3 regions of the Enterobacter oligotrophicus genome follow, and region 1 is predicted to be linked to each of the others. Evidence: predicted binding sites of a transcription regulator. Region 1 holds the regulator's gene; each other region holds the start of a gene.
The links. The regulator CRP, encoded in region 1, controls carbon source genes, mostly activating them, when cyclic AMP is high. The targets are predictions, from matches to a motif close to ATGTGANNNNNNTCACAT.

Region 1 (3,772 bases):
CGTTCGCCGCCAAAAGTATCCCGTCGCTGGATGAGAGCTTTGTGGTGATCCATTTCCGCAATCTCGAAGATATCGATTACCCCTGGCTGCTGGCGATGCTGCAGGGCTCGTTTATTTCTCACATGAATACATTGGTGGTGCCGGGCGGGAAAATGGGGCTGGCGATGGAGTTAATTATGACACCGCTGGTGCAGCGGTTGATGGAAGGAAAGCAGATCGCGTGACGCCTGTTACCGGATGGCGTTTCGCTTATCCGGCCTACGTTCGTGCAGTTGTAGGCCCGGTAAGCGCAGCGCCACCGGGCTTTGTTTTAAGCCTCGATCACTTCATACGAATGGGTGATTTTTACCGCTTTCTCCAGCATTAACGCCACAGAGCAGTATTTCTCCGCAGAAAGATCCACCGCGCGTGATACCGCCGCATCTTTCAGCTCCTTGCCGGTAACAATAAAGTGCAGATTAATGTGCGTAAACAGGCGCGGTGCCTCTTCGCGGCGTTCAGACGTGAGTTTGACTTCGCAATCGGTCACATTGTGGCGGCCTTTTTGCAGAATCGACACCACGTCGATTGCGCTGCATCCGCCCGCCGCCATCAGCACCATCTCCATCGGGCTTGGGGCTTTGTCGCCGGAGTTCCCGTCCATCAAAATCTGGTGTCCTGAAGCGGACTCGCCCAGGAACGTTAACCCTTCAACCCACTTTACACGCGCTTGCATATTCATTAACTCCAACGTTGCATTTTTGGTGACAGATTACGCGCGCGTTACATTTCTCGCAACGGAAGGCGACCTGCATCATGCTGAAGCGAGACACCAGGAGACACGCGGCTAAAGCTATGCTAAAACACTCTGGATGCTACAGTAATACATTGACGTTACACATGTATGCAGAGGACATCAAACTTTACTGGCTGCGAAACGTTACGACAGCCGACTTCCCAGGGTATGGGTAAGAATTCGATTGCAACCCCAGAGTCCGGATGCATCTTATGACTCTGGTGACAGCTTATAACAGAGGATAACAGCGCATGGTGCTTGGCAAACCGCAAACAGACCCGACTCTCGAATGGTTCTTGTCTCATTGCCACATTCATAAGTACCCATCGAAAAGCACTCTGATTCACCAGGGTGAAAAAGCCGAAACGTTGTATTACATCGTTAAAGGCTCGGTGGCAGTGCTGATCAAAGATGAAGAAGGGAAAGAGATGATCCTTTCTTATCTGAACCAGGGCGATTTCATCGGTGAACTGGGCCTGTTTGAAGAGGGCCAGGAACGTAGCGCCTGGGTTCGTGCAAAAACAGCATGTGAAGTGGCTGAAATTTCCTACAAGAAATTCCGTCAGTTGATCCAGGTTAACCCGGACATCCTGATGCGTCTTTCTTCCCAGATGGCTCGCCGTCTGCAGGTCACGTCTGAGAAAGTGGGTAACCTCGCCTTCCTGGACGTTACCGGCCGTATCGCGCAGACGCTGCTGAACCTGGCGAAACAGCCAGACGCCATGACCCACCCTGACGGCATGCAAATTAAAATTACCCGTCAGGAAATTGGTCAGATCGTCGGTTGCTCCCGCGAAACAGTGGGCCGTATCCTGAAAATGCTGGAAGACCAGAACCTGATCTCTGCCCACGGTAAAACTATCGTGGTTTACGGAACCCGTTAATTCCGGCCAAACGGCGTGCCATCGCAAGGTGGCACGCCGTTTTTGTCTCTATTCCCATGTGGCGCAGGCTGATTTATCACCCGGAAGTTAACTACGCACTGCGACAAACGCTGGTGTTGTGTCTTCCCGTGGCTGTGGGTCTGATCCTCGGACATCTCCAGCAGGGTCTGCTGTTTTCTCTCGTTCCCGCCTGCTGCAACATTGCCGGTCTGGATACGCCGCATAAGCGTTTTTTCAAACGTCTGATTATTGGTGGCTGCCTGTTCGCAGGCTGTAGCCTCGCCGTACAGCTCCTGCTTGCCCGCGATATTCCGCTGCCGTTGATTTTGACCGTGCTGGCGATGACGCTCGGCGTGACCGCCGAAATCAGCTCGCTGCATGCCCGGTTACTCCCCGCTTCGCTGATTGCCGCCATCTTCACTCTGAGCCTTGCGGGCAATATGCCGGTGTGGGAACCGCTGCTGATCTACGCCCTCGGCACGCTGTGGTACGGGCTGTTTAACTGGTTCTGGTTCTGGCTGTGGCGCGAACAACCGCTGCGCGAATCCCTGAGCCTGCTCTATGTGCAGCTTGCAGATTACTGCGAAGCCAAATATACCCTGCTTACCCAGCACACCGATCCGGAAAAATCACTGCCGCCGCTGCTGGCACGTCAGCAAAAAGTGGTCGATCTGATAAGCCAGTGCTATCAGCAATTACACATGCTGGCCGCCAATAAAAACCATGATTACAAGCGGCTGCTGCGTACCTTCCAGGTGGGGCTGGATTTACAGGAGCATATCTCCGTGAGCCTGCATCACCCGGAGGAAGTGCAGAAGCTGGTGGAACGCAGCCACGCCGAAGCGGTGATCCGCTGGAACGCGCAGACCGTTTCTGCGCGCCTGCGGGTACTGGCGGACGATATTCTGTATCACCGCTACCCGACGCGATTTACCATGGACAAACAGCTCGGCGCGCTGGAGAAAATCGCCCGTCAGCACCCGGAAAACCCGGTCGGGCAGTTTGCCGCCTGGCACTTCAGCCGCATCGCCCGCGTGTTGCGCACCCAGCGGCCACTTTACCCTCGCGACCTGATGGCCGATAAACAGAAGCGTCTGCCGCTGCTGCCCGCGCTGAAAAGCTACCTTTCACTGAAATCTGCTGCCCTGCGCAACGCCGCGCGGATAAGCGTGATGCTCAGCATCGCCAGCCTGATGGGCATGGCGCTGCACCTGCCGAAGCCGTACTGGATTTTAATGACGGTACTGTTTGTGACCCAGAACGGCTACGGAGCCACGCGGGTACGCATACTGCATCGGGCAGGCGGAACGATGGCGGGGCTGATTATTGCGGGCGTGACGCTGCACTTCCACGTGCCTGAAGGCTATACGCTGGTGGGTATGCTGGCGATAACGATGGTCAGCTATCTGATTATCCGTAAAAATTACGGCTGGGCGATGGTGGGCTTTACAGTCACGGCGGTGTATACCCTGCAACTGCTGACGCTCAACGGCGAGCAGTTTATTATCGCCCGTCTGGTTGATACGCTGATTGGCTGCCTGATCGCCTTTGGCGGTATGGTCTGGCTGTGGCCGCAGTGGCAGAGCGGGTTGCTCAGGCAGAACGCCCACGACGCGCTGGAGGCCGATCAGCAGGCGATCCGCTTAATCCTTAGCGACGACCCGCAGCCCTCCCCGCTGGCGTATCAGCGCATGAAGGTCAACCAGGCACATAACGCCCTGTTTAACTCGCTCAACCAGGCGATGCAGGAGCCGGGGTTTAACGCGCACTATCTGGCTGATATGAAGCTGTGGGTGACGCACAGCCAGTTTATCGTCGAGCATATCAATGCCATGACCACGCTGGCGCGCGAGCATACGATGCTGACGCCGGATCTGGCGCAGCGCTATTTGCAATCGTGTGAAATTGCCCTGCAGCGGTGTCAGCAACGTCTGGAGTACGACGCGCCGGGCGAGTCAGGGGATTCGAATATTCTGGAAGCGCCGGAGACGTTAACTCACGGGCCGATGAGCACCCTGGAGCAGCATTTGCAGCGCGTACTGGGGCATTTAAACACCATGCACACCATTTCGTCGGTGGCATGGCGTCAGCGTCCGCATCACGGCATTTGGTT
Region 2 (3,772 bases), 2.1 Mb from region 1:
GGGTACAAGAGATGAAGTCATCGCCCCAGGTGACAATGGCACCCATTTTTTCCAGCACGTCAGCAAAGCGGATATCGCCCTGCACGCTGTTGCGGCCAATGCCGGTCACTTTTACCGTACCGCCTTTAATCGCGCCAGCGGCAAGGAAATAGGACGCGGATGAAGCATCGCCTTCAACGAGGTAGTGGCCCGGAGACTGGTACTGCTGCGCACCGCGAACCACAAAATGCTGATAAGCCTGGTTTTCAACCTCAACGCCGAAAGTTTTCATCAGGTGCAGCGTGATATCAATGTACGGTTTAGAGACCAGGTCACCTTTGATAGTGATAACTGTATCCTGCGGAGCCAGCGGTGCCGTCATCAGCAATGCCGTCAGGAACTGACTGGAGACACTGCCGTCAACCTCAACCGTACCGCCAGTAAAACCACCGCGCAGGCGCAGCGGCGGATAATTTTCCTGCTCCAGGTAATCGATCTGAGCCCCCCCCTGACGCAGAGCATCCACCAGATGGCCGATCGGACGCTCTTTCATACGCGGTTCACCGGTCAGCACAATGTTATTGCTGCCGAGGCACAGCGCGGCGGCTAACGGACGCATCACCGTCCCTGCATTGCCCAGGAACAGCTCCAGCGCTTCACCGGAACGTAACGCACCGCCGTTGCCGGTCACCTCACAACGGGTACGATCGTCAGAGAGTGTGTAATGTACGCCCAACGCTTTCAGTGCATTGAGCATATGGCGCACGTCATCGCTGTCCAGCAGGTTTGTGAGGACGGTGGTGCCGTTTGCCAGAGCTGCCAGCAGCAGAGCGCGGTTCGAGACACTTTTTGAACCAGGCAGATTAATGGTGCCATCTACCCGCGCGATAGGTTGTAACGTCAGGGATTCCATGAAACTTAACTCTCAACTCAACATAATAAAAACCCCGCAGCAATGCTACGGGGGTGAAAAACAGCGCAATTAACCGTGACGACGTTCGAAGTCGATCATGAAATCGGTCAGTGCCTTAACACCTTCCAGCGGCATGGCGTTATAAATAGAGGCGCGCATCCCGCCCACTACACGGTGGCCTTTCAGCGCGTGCAGCCCCGCAGCGAAGGACTCTTCCAGGAATACTTTATCCAGGTTGCTATCAGCCAGCTGGAACGGCACGTTCATGCGGGAACGGTTAGCTTTCGCCACATCGTTACGGTAGAAGTCGCTTTTATCAATCACGCCGTACAGCAGTTCCGCTTTTTGCTGATTGATGGTGTTCATCTGCGCCACGCCGCCCTTTTGCTTCAGCCATTTGAAGACCAGACCGGAGAGATACCAGGCGAACGTTGGCGGCGTGTTGAACATCGAGTCGTTATCGTTCAGCACGGTGTAATCAAGAATCGACGGGCAGGATTTATGCGCTTTACCAAGCAGGTCTTCACGCACGATGACCAGGGTCAAACCAGCGGGACCGATGTTTTTCTGCGCACCGGCATAAATCACACCGTAACGGCTGACATCCAGAGGCGAGGAAAGAATGGTAGAAGAGAGATCCGCGGTCACGACCACGTTCTCACCAAAGTTTGGCTCTTCGTGAATGGCGATGCCGTCGATCGTTTCGTTCGGGCAATAGTGCAGATAAGCGGCATCAGAGGAAAGCTGCCACTCGCTCATTGGCTTAACGGCGCGCAGACCGTCAACGGTCACTTTGGCATCAATAACGTTTGGTGTGCAGTATTTGTGCGCCTCTTTTACCGCACTGGCTGCCCAGTAGCCTGCATCAACGTAATCGGCGGTGGTTTTGTCGCCCAGCAGATTGAGCGGGATACCCGCAAACTGACCGCGTCCACCACCGTGGCAGAACAATACTTTGTAGTTGGAGGGAATGTTCAGCAGATCGCGAAAATCCTTTTCTGCCTCTTCTGCCACCTGAATAAACTCTTTACCACGGTGGCTGATTTCCATCACCGACGTACCCAGACCGTTCCAGTCACACAGTTCCTGTTGAGCCTGTTTAAGTACATCCGCCGGTAACATTGCCGGACCTGAACTGAAATTAAAGACTTGAGCCATTTCCCCTCACCACGCTAAAAGCAATAAGTTATAACTGTGGATATCGGTTTTATCATTCAGTGACACGCGCCGCAATGTCTAAAACTTATGACGGGTGAAATGTGTCCTTCGTCACACAATACATTCTGCCGCTCCGCTGTCACAAAACCGACAAAATGGCTGTCAGGTAACACGTATAGCCCGGCTAACCTTCGTCCATTCTGGATTCGTACAGCGAGGGCATAATTGATGTTCACCCGCCCGCATGGCAACCACATGACTACATTTGATACAGGCATACTCTTCGGTTTCGGGTACGGTCGTAAACCGTTCCACCAGCATATCCGGCAGGATGCACAACCCAGGCTTCACCTCATCGTCGGGATAGTAATAGACGCTGATTTGCCCGTTCGTTTCCATAATGGCCAGACGCACCTGCCCCAGTTGTTCAACGCTGTTGAGACGCAGCTCCATAAAGAACTCGAACTCCGTCATATTGGCACTTTGCACTTTCTCCCAGGCCAGTTGCCCGTCTTCCACAATCACCACCGGTTTCCCTTCAAGCAGATCTTCCAGCTTTTCGCTTTTCGACATCAGCCACATCACCAGCCGGTACAACAACGCGAGGGAAACAAAGACAATAAAGACCGGCACCATCGGCACATCGTCATAGAACGCCACATCCCCTGCCGCTGAACCCAGCGTCAGAATGATAAGCACTTCAAAGAGGGACATCTGCCGAACGCCACGGCGTCCGGTGATTTTGAGAAACAGAAACACCAGCACGAAGGTATAAAGGCTACGCAGCGCCACCTCACCTAAAAACTCAAGAGGAACTTTGTCAAACGCCATCCGCTGGAGATCGAATGCTTTCATTTTTCTACGCCTTAACAGTGGGTTACTGTCTTTAAGCATAGTCCAGCCATTTATTTTCGCCGGAGATAGCACCCGTCACGCAAAACCCGTATCATTGCGCGCTTTACGTACGATAAAAGTGAACGCCATGACTCAAACGTTTATCCCCGGCAAAGACGCCGCTCTGGAAGATTCCATCGCTCGCTTCCAGCAGAAACTGACCGACCTGGGCTTTAATATTGAAGAAGCCTCCTGGCTGAACCCGGTGCCTCACGTCTGGTCCGTGCATATTCGCGATAAAGACTGCGCGCTGTGCTTTACCAACGGTAAAGGCGCAACTAAAAAAGCGGCGCTGGCCTCTGCGCTGGGCGAGTATTTTGAACGTCTGTCGACCAACTATTTCTTTGCTGACTTCTGGCTGGGCGAAACCATCGCCAACGGTCCATTCGTTCACTACCCAAACGAAAAATGGTTCCCGCTGACGGAAGATGACGAACTGCCGGAAGGCATTCTTGATGCCCGTCTGCGCGCGTTCTACGACCCGGAAAATGAACTGACCGCCAGCATGCTGATCGACCTGCAGTCTGGTAACGAAGATCGTGGTATTTGCGCTCTGCCTTTCACGCGTCAGTCTGACGAGCAGACCGTGTATATTCCGATGAACATCGTCGGCAACCTGTATGTGTCCAACGGCATGTCCGCTGGTAACACCCGCAATGAAGCGCGCGTGCAGGGTCTGTCTGAAGTCTTCGAACGCCACATCAAAAACCGCATTATTGCCGAATCCATCAGCCTGCCAGAAATTCCGGCCGACGTACTGGCACGCTATCCTGGCGTGGTGGAATCCATCGCTAAACTGGAAGCGGAAGGTTTCCCAATCTTTGCCTA
Region 3 (3,772 bases), 190 kb from region 1:
CAACTGGGTGGATTCGAGACGGGTGGTCACTTCGCGCAGATCGGCCTCCAGCGAGGTGTTGATGTCACGCAGGTTGCGCAGTTCATTGTTAAGCAGTTCGCACTCATCACGCCAGTGATCGCTCAGAGCAAGCTGCTGTTTTGCCGCACTTAACCCGGCAACTATCTCCTCGCGCTCTGCCAGTTGATCGGCCTTCTGCTGCGCATGCTGATAACCTGAAATCAGCCACCCTATCGCCACGCCCACCAGCGCAATCACCGCATAAATCAGGATTGAGAGATCCACAATGCCCCCTGCATCAACGTATTACCGCACAAAATAGAATTGTGCTGTATAAACGTCCAGTTTGAAAGGGTTTTCCTGCGAGGCGCTACGCAAAAAATAAAGGCCGAACGCGCCGGCCTTTTATCTTGAAAGGGAGGACTAGATAAGACGGCGAGCCGCTTCCACCACGATTTTCACCGCATGACTTTCGGTCTGCTTCATGGTTTCAGCGTTCGGGATCTCCTGCTGGGTACGGTTGACGATAACGCCCGCCACCATACCGGCACGCAGACCCTGGCTTGCGCACATGGTCAGCAGGGTTGCAGATTCCATTTCGTAGTTCATTACGCCCATGGACTGCCACTCTTCCATAGAGCCTTTGAAGCGGCTCACCACGCGGCCAGAGAAGGTATCGTAGCGCTCCTGGCCAGGGTAGAAGGTATCAGAGGATGCAGTGACGCCCACGTGGGTGGTTGCGCCCACAGATTTCGCGGCTTCAACCAGCGCAGTGGTACATTCGAAATCCGCCACTGCCGGGAATTCCATTGGTGCAAAGTGCAGGCTGGCACCGTCCAGACGCACGGACGCGGTCGTCACCAGCACGTCGCCCACATTAATGTGCGGCTGAATCGCACCGGTAGTACCGATTCGCAGGAAAGTACGAATGCCCAATTGTGCCAGTTCTTCCACGGCGATAGAGGTAGACGGGCCGCCGATACCGGTAGAGCACACGATCACCGCTTTGCCATCCAGCTCTGCACGCCAGGTGGTGAATTCACGATGGGCAGCCAGCTTGACCGGCTTATCCATCAGCGCGGCGATCTTTTCCACACGCTCCGGATCGCCAGGGACGATAGCCAGCGTAGCCCCTTGTAAATCGTTTTTAGTGAGGCCGAGATGAAAAACATCAGACTTGGACATAGGTGACTCCTCTGTGGGTCGGTTAGTCAGAAGAAGTAAAACGGTACTTTACAGAAGCAAAGGGCTTAATTTCGTGATGAAACTCACCATGAATGAAAATGATTGCAGTTAATTTCCACAAAATAGTGATTTACATCACATTAACAAGTTATATCGTGGGATGCTGCACAAAAGATAGACTGTATAAGGCACTGTGGGTTGTTAACCTGGTGACTATATTTACCTTTGCGCTAACTCATTGGTACGGAGAATGCCATGACTGAAAAAACCGGTTTTGCACCTGCTGCGGCTCCGCATGCTTCCACCATCGTCTCAACGCCTGAAGAAGCCATTACTGCAGGTGAGACGTCTATTCCCTCGCAGGGGGAGAATATGCCTGCTTACCACGCGCGGCCAAAATCGGCAGGCGGTCCGCTGCCGATCGTGATTGTGGTTCAGGAGATTTTTGGCGTTCACGAACATATTCGCGACCTCTGCCGTCGTCTGGCGCTGGAAGGTTACCTGGCCGTTGCGCCTGAGCTTTATTTCCGTCAGGGCGATCCGAACGATTACAGCGATATCCCGACGCTGTTCAGCAACCTGGTCAGCAAAGTGCCGGACGCACAGGTGCTGGCCGACCTGGACCACGTTGCCAGCTGGGCGGCACGCAACGGCGGCGACCCGCACCGTCTTATGGTCACGGGCTTCTGCTGGGGTGGACGCATAAGCTGGCTGTATGCTGCGCACAATCCGCAGCTCAAAGCCGCCGTCGCCTGGTACGGCAAGCTGGTGGGGGAAAAGACGTTGAACTCACCGAAGCAACCTGTTGATATCGCGACGGATTTGAATGCTCCGGTGCTGGGACTTTATGGCGGCCAGGACACTGGCATCCCGCTTGATACGGTCGAGACGATGCGCCAGGCGCTGCGCGCGGCAAACGCGAAGGCGGAGATCGTGGTGTACCCGGATGCCGGACACGCGTTTAATGCCGACTATCGTCCGAGCTACCACGCAGAATCTGCCAAAGATGGCTGGCAGCGGATGCTGGCGTGGTTCAGCCAGTACGGTGGCAAGAAAGCGTAAAAATAAAAGCCCGGTGGCGGCTACGCCTTACCGGGCCTGCATTTCATCAAGCCTGACGCAGATTCTGCGCCGCCTTCACCATATTCGCCAGCGCCGCGCGCGTCTCCGGCCAGCCACGGGTTTTCAGGCCACAGTCCGGGTTCACCCACAGGCGTTCCGCCGGAATGCGCTGGGCGGCTTTTTTCAGCAGCGCCTCAATCCATTCGACGCTCGGGACATTCGGGGAGTGAATGTCATACACGCCCGGCCCGATTTCGTTCGGGTAGTCGAACTCTTCGAACGACTCCAGTAGCTCCATGTCCGAACGTGAGGTTTCGATGGTGATCACATCCGCATCCAGCGCGGCAATGGAATCCATGATGTCGTTAAATTCGCAGTAGCACATGTGGGTGTGGATCTGCGTGTCGTCCTTTGCGACCGCCGCGTTGATACGGAACGCTTCCACGCCCCACTTCAGGTACGCATCCCAGTCGCTGCGGCGCAGCGGAAGCCCTTCGCGCAGTGCCGGTTCGTCAATCTGGATGATGCCAATGCCTGCTGCTTCCAGATCCGCCACTTCATCACGCAGCGCCAGCGCAATCTGTTTGGCGATGGTTTCACGGGTCACGTCTTCACGCGGGAACGACCAGCAGAGAATCGTCACCGGGCCGGTCAGCATGCCTTTTACCGGCTTGTCGGTCAGAGACTGGGCATACTTCGCCCACTCCACGGTGATCGCTTCCGGGCGGCTGACGTCGCCAATCACTACCGGCGGTTTTACGCAGCGGGAGCCGTAGCTCTGCACCCAACCGTTCTGGGTAAAGACGAAGCCGTCCAGATGTTCGCCAAAGTATTCCACCATGTCGTTACGCTCGGCTTCACCGTGCACCAGCACGTCCAGACCTAAGCGCTCCTGCTCGATAATCGCCTGCTTGATATGTTCGGCAATGCCGGTGCGGTAGTTGGCTGCATCCAGATTGCCTTTTTTGAAGTCCAGACGCAGGCCGCGGATCTCGGTCGTTTGCGGGAAGGAGCCGATGGTGGTGGTCGGCCACGCTGGCAGGTTGAAGCGGGCGCGCTGGGCTTCAGCGCGTACCTCATAGGGGCTTTGACGCTGGCTGTCCTGGGCGGTGATGGCCGCCAGACGTTTTTCGACCGCAGGATTGTGTACGCGAGCCGAGTGACGACGCGCCTGGATCGGTGCGCTCCATCCGGTAATCGCCGCCGTGTCGCCGCTGTTCAGCGCGTCGCGCAGCAGCGCCAGCTCTTCACATTTTTGCAGAGCGAAGGCGAACCAGCTTTTCACTTCCGCATCCAGACGGGTTTCAACGCTCAGATCGATCGGGCTGTGCAGCAAGGAGCAGGACGAGGCCACCCAGAGTTCACGTTTGCCGACGATGTCTTTAATCTGCGCGTATTTCTCTGTCAGATCGGCGCGCCAGACGTTACGGCCGTTGACCAGCCCCGCTGAGAGCAGCCACTCCTCCGGCAGTCGCTTATGCAGTTCAGCGACATTGTCTTTGCCGTGAACCAGATCAACGTGCAG

Region 2: a site for CRP is predicted at 2,150-2,167, ahead of serC (3-phosphoserine/phosphohydroxythreonine transaminase). Genes of this name have one in related genera too.
Region 3: a site for CRP is predicted at 1,309-1,326, ahead of udp (uridine phosphorylase). Genes of this name have one in related genera too.

The regions. Positions count from the first base shown of each region.
Region 1 is NZ_AP019007.1:2,054,920-2,058,691, forward strand. Features, by position in the region: gene EoCCA6_RS09990 (phosphoribulokinase) at 1-224, shown strand, start outside; gene EoCCA6_RS09995 (OsmC family protein) at 311-715, opposite strand; gene crp (cAMP-activated global transcriptional regulator CRP) at 1,027-1,659, shown strand; gene EoCCA6_RS10005 (YccS/YhfK family putative transporter) at 1,716-3,772, shown strand, end outside.
Region 2 is NZ_AP019007.1:4,121,395-4,125,166, reverse strand. Features, by position in the region: gene aroA (3-phosphoshikimate 1-carboxyvinyltransferase) at 1-892, opposite strand, end outside; gene serC (3-phosphoserine/phosphohydroxythreonine transaminase) at 962-2,050, opposite strand; gene EoCCA6_RS19700 (DUF421 domain-containing protein) at 2,213-2,905, opposite strand; gene ycaO (30S ribosomal protein S12 methylthiotransferase accessory factor YcaO) at 3,033-3,772, shown strand, end outside.
Region 3 is NZ_AP019007.1:2,245,258-2,249,029, forward strand. Features, by position in the region: gene rmuC (DNA recombination protein RmuC) at 1-285, opposite strand, end outside; gene udp (uridine phosphorylase) at 424-1,185, opposite strand; gene EoCCA6_RS10825 (dienelactone hydrolase family protein) at 1,441-2,247, shown strand; gene metE (5-methyltetrahydropteroyltriglutamate--homocysteine S-methyltransferase) at 2,294-3,772, opposite strand, start outside.